2 regions of the Rhodococcus (subgen. Prescottella) equi genome follow, and region 1 is predicted to be linked to the other one. Evidence: riboswitches for the same ligand, from Rfam matches in the RefSeq annotation. Region 1 holds a riboswitch; the other holds the start of a gene.
The links. Region 1 has a riboswitch for thiamine pyrophosphate ahead of C7H75_RS08840 (TenA family protein). Riboswitches for the same ligand answer to the same signal wherever they lie in the genome.
Positions count from the first base shown of each region.

Region 1 (2,385 bases):
CGAAGCGGTACACCCAGGTCTGCGAGTGCCGGCTGTGCGCGTCGGCCACCCAGAGTGCGGGCATTCGAAACGCCGCGTCGCGCGAGATCGCCAGCACTCCTCGCGCTTTCGCGCTTGCCGGGTAGGCGGCGACGATCTCCGCGAGCCGGAGCGGCGACAGCCCCGGGTTGTCCTCGGCGAGACCGGCGAACATCTGCTGCACCGCCTCCGGGCTCACCGGCAACAGCGGGGAGCGCATGAACTTGAAGATCGACGCCTCGTCCCGGTTCGAACCGATGATGAGCGGGATCCGGTGCGAGTACCCCTTCTGGAACGCGGCGACCGGATAGTGCGGAACGAGATCGCGGTCCACCACCGGCGCCATTGCCAACGTGCCCGGCACCTTCGTGGGCACCTCGTTCACCAGAAGATCGCCGGCCTTCACCAAGTGTTCGACCGGCATGGCGGCGAGGTCGCCGATCCGGTCGCCGGGCAGGTCCAGGATCTCGAGGAAGCGGGCCGCGACGGAAGCTGCCCGCTCGGCGCCGTAGACGGACGTCGACGGCGGACTCTGCGCGATCGCGCGGTGGAACAGTCCTTCCGCCCGTGGCACCGTCATCAGGGTGGTGATCGAACCGCCGCCGGACGACTCGCCGAACACCGTCACCTCGTCGGGGTCGCCACCGAACGCGGCGATGTTGTCTCGCACCCACTCGAGCGCCGCGATCTGGTCCCGCAGGCCGAGATTCGACTCGAATGTCCGGCTCGCGGTCGAGAACGACGACAGATCGAGGAACCCGAGCGTCCCAAGCCGGTAGTTGAAGGTCACCAGCACGACGTCGCCGCGCTCGGCCAGCAGCCGGCCGTCGTAGATCGGTTGCGCGGACGAACCCAGACAGTAGGCGCCGCCGTGGATCCACACCATCACCGGACGCGGGGTCCCGTCCGGCCGGGGCGCCCACACGTTGACCGTCAGACAGTCCTCGTCGATCCGCATCGTCGGGTCGAGGGGCACCGACGTGTCGTGGCCCTGCGGCGCCATGGCCCCGAAGGCGGCCGCATCGAGCACATCGCTCCAGGGTGACGCGGGAACCGGGCTACGGAAGCGCAGGTCTCCCACGGGCGGAGCCGCGTAGGGGATTCCCTTCCACACGAAAACCGAACCGTCGGCATACCCGCGAACGGGGCCGCACGGAGCCTCGATCACCAGGCTTCCCGGCGCCTGCGCCGAGGCGGTCTCGACAGCTTCCATCGCGCGGCCCTCCTCACCGCCGGCAGGCCATCGACCGGGGCTGCCGACCGATTGCCAAGGTACCAATCATGCGGTGCTAAGGTCGGCTCGTTCACTGACACGGGGTGCTCCGCACGGGCGGGGCTGAGATCACACCCGGGAACCTGCATCAGGTAATGCTGACGAAGGGATGTCAAGGCGATGACTACGCCTGTCCATGACACAACTGTCCACTCCGCCGCCGACGGCGCGCGGTTCACCGATCTGCTGTGGGACCGCACCGCGGTGCTGCGTGCCGCGATCGACGACATGGAGTTCCTGCGCCGACTCGGTGACGGCACACTGCCGCTCGACGTGTTCCGCACGTACATCGAGCAGGACTCGCTGTACCTCGCCGAGTACGCCAAAGCCCTGGCGCTCCTGGCGGTCAAGGCACCGGATCCGCAGACCGCCGCCTTCTGGGCGACGTCGGCGGCGACCGCCGCCGTCGTCGAGACGGAACTGCACGAGGGCCTGCTGAGCAGCGGGGTACTGCCCCGGGCGGCGACCGCGGCCGAGCACTCGCAGGCCTGCCTGGGATACGTGTCGTACCTGACCGCGACCGCATCCACCGAGTCGTACCCGGTGGCGGCCGCGGCGGTCCTGCCGTGCTTCTGGATCTACGCCGAGGTGGGACGACGCCTGGCCGCCGACGCGCACGAGGTGCTCGCCGCCGACCCCTCGCACCCCTACGCGCGGTGGGTCACCACGTACGACGACCCGGCCTTCCACGAGTCCGTGGCGACCGCCCGGCGCCTCGTCGACGCGGCCGCGGACGCCGCGACCGCCGAACAGCGCGAGGCGATGATCCGCGCGTTCGTCGTCGCGACCCGGTACGAATTCATGTTCTGGGACACCGCCCTGAACCCGCAGCCCTGGCCCGCGTCGTGACGTCGATGTCGCGGCTGCGCCGCGTCCTGGCCACGTCGGCGATCGTCGCGTCCGCGATGAGCATCCTCACCGGGTGCGCGAGCTCCGACGATTCCGGCGACACCATCCGGTTCGCACTCGACTGGACGCCGAACACCAACCACACCGGACTGTACGTCGCGCTGCAGGAGGGCTACTTCGCGGACGCGGGCCTGAACGTCGAAGTGCTGCCGTACAACAACACCTCGCCCGACACCCTCGTCGAC
Region 1 is NZ_CP027793.1:1,854,195-1,856,579, reverse strand. It holds gene C7H75_RS08845 (carboxylesterase/lipase family protein) at 1-1,231, opposite strand, end outside; TPP riboswitch at 1,322-1,418, shown strand; gene C7H75_RS08840 (TenA family protein) at 1,412-2,140, shown strand; gene C7H75_RS08835 (ABC transporter substrate-binding protein) at 2,137-2,385, shown strand, end outside.

Region 2 (2,385 bases), 2.5 Mb from region 1:
GGTGATGTGCGCGCAGGTGGTGGCCTACCTCGACGCGACGCAGCAGCAGGCCGAGAGCACCGGGCAGCCGTTCGACCGGGATGCGAAGGGCGCCGAGTTCCTCGACATGCTGAAGGCGAACGGCGGCACCGTGGTGGCGGCGTACAACCAGCAGGCGGTGGCGGCCGGTGAGCCGACGCTCGATCCGGCGACCGCGACGTGGGAGGACGTGCCGTCCGAGGCCCGTGAGCTCATCGAGCAGTCGGTGCAGTCCGGGATCTCCGGCAGCTGCTGACGGCGGTCAGCCGCGCAGGGCGTCGGACAGTGCCCGCGCGGCGGCCTTCGGGTCGTCGGCCGCGGTGATGGCGCGGACCACGACGATGCGGGTGGCCCCGGCCTCGAGGATCTCCGGCAGCCGCTCGTGGTCGACGCCACCGATCGCGAACCACGGGCGCGACGGCTGCGCCTCGGCGGTGCTGCGAACCAGTTCGATGCCCGACGCGGCCCGGCCCGGCTTGGTGGGGGTGGCCCACACCGGACCGGTGCAGAAGTAGTCGACGTCCTCTTCGATCGCGGCGAGGCTGGCCTGCGCGCGGTTGTTCGTGGAGCGGCCGATGACGACGTCGGGCCCGACGATCTGCCGTGCGTAGTGCACCGGCAGGTCGTTCTGGCCCAGGTGCAGGACGTCGGCTCCGGCGGCGAGCGCGACGTCGGCGCGGTCGTTGACGGCGAGCAACGCGCCGTGGCGGCGGGCCGCGGCCCCGATCACCGCGAGCGCGGCGAGCTCCTCCTTGACCTCCATCGGCCCGAACTCGCGCTCGCCGGCCGAACCCTTGTCGCGGAGCTGGACGATGTCGACGCCACCGGCGAGCGCGGCGTCGACGAACTGGGCCAGATCGCCCTTGTCGCGGCGGGCGTCGGTGCACAGGTACAGCCGCGCGTCGGCGAGACGTTCGCGCGGTGTGAGGTGCTTGACGGACTGGGAAGCATGCACACCTGGAACGGTAGTCTGTACCGCGGACGAATCAACACGGGAGTCCCGACGGATACGGGGCTGAGAGGGGGCCTGCCGGCCCCGACCGTCATACCTGACCCGGATCATGCCGGCGCAGGGAGTGAGGTGGAGAGAAGTGACCCGATCGGTTTCCGTCGTGGGAGGCGGAGTGATCGGCCTGTCGATCGCGTGGCGTGCCGCGCAGAGCGGCTGGGCGGTGACGTTGTTCGACCCGGCGCCGGGGAGCGGTGCGTCGTGGGTGGCCGGCGGGATGCTGGCGCCGCTGTCGGAGGGCTGGCCCGGTGAGGAGAAGGCGCTCGCACTCGGTGCGGCGTCGCTACGGCGGTGGCCGGACTTCGGCGCCGAACTCGGGCGCCTCGCGGACGTCGAGTTGTTCACCTCCGACGACTCGCTCACCGTCGCACTCGACGCCGCCGACGCCGCGGACCTGCACACCATCGCCGACTGGGTGGCCGAGCAGGGCCACGAGCTGCGCATCCTGAATCGCGCGCAGATCCGGGAGCTCGAGCCGTCGCTGGGGCGCGGGATCCGGCTAGCGCTGCAGGCCCCCACCGAACTGGCCGTCGACAACCGGCTGTTGGTGGCCGCGCTGCGGACGGCGGCGGCCGAAGCCGGCGTCGAACTGATCGAGCAGGCGGTCACGGATCTCGGCGAGCTCACCACCGACCAGGTGGTGCTGGCGGCGGGATCGAACTCGGCGCAGCTGTGGCCCCACCTGCCGGTACGCCCGGTGAAGGGGGAGATCCTGCGGCTGCGGGCCCGGCCGGGCGTGACGCCGGCACCGCTGCGCACCATCCGCGGCAGTGTGCACGGGCGGCCGTCGTACCTCGTCCCGCGTGCCGACGGAATCGTCGTCGGCGCAACGCAGTACGAGTCGGGTCACGACACCCAGGTCACCGTCGCGGGTGTGCGCGACCTCATCGCCGACGCCGAGGCGCTGATGCCCGCGATCGGCGAGTACGAGCTGTACGAGGCGAAAGCGGGTCTCCGTCCGATGAGTCCGGACAACCTGCCGATCATCGGTCGCGTGTCGGACCGCGTCGTGCTGGCGACCGGGCACGGACGCAACGGGATCCTGATGACCCCGGTCACCGCGGACGCGACGGTCGCGATCTTGGACGGCAACCCCTTGGCGGAGGCGGAAAGCGCCACCGCCGAACGATTTTTACCCGCGAAGGTTTGAGTGAGGTTTGTATGAGTGAGTTGATCGGGATCACCGTCAACGGTGAGGACCGCGAGTTCGACGGGCCGCTGACGGTGACGGAGTTGCTCGAGCGGCTGGAGTTGCCGCAGCGCGGCATCGCCGTCGCGGTGGACGGTGCGGTGTTCCCGCGCGGCCGGTGGACCGAATCGGTCGGCCGCGGCTGGGAGATCGAGATCCTCACGGCGGT
Region 2 is NZ_CP027793.1:4,334,065-4,336,449, reverse strand. It holds gene C7H75_RS20270 (hypothetical protein) at 1-274, shown strand, start outside; gene thiE (thiamine phosphate synthase) at 281-973, opposite strand; TPP riboswitch at 1,000-1,111, shown strand; gene thiO (glycine oxidase ThiO) at 1,080-2,177, shown strand; gene thiS (sulfur carrier protein ThiS) at 2,189-2,385, shown strand, end outside.
Region 2: linked by a shared signal. The riboswitch ahead of thiO (glycine oxidase ThiO) and the one ahead of C7H75_RS08840 (TenA family protein) in region 1 are both predicted to bind thiamine pyrophosphate.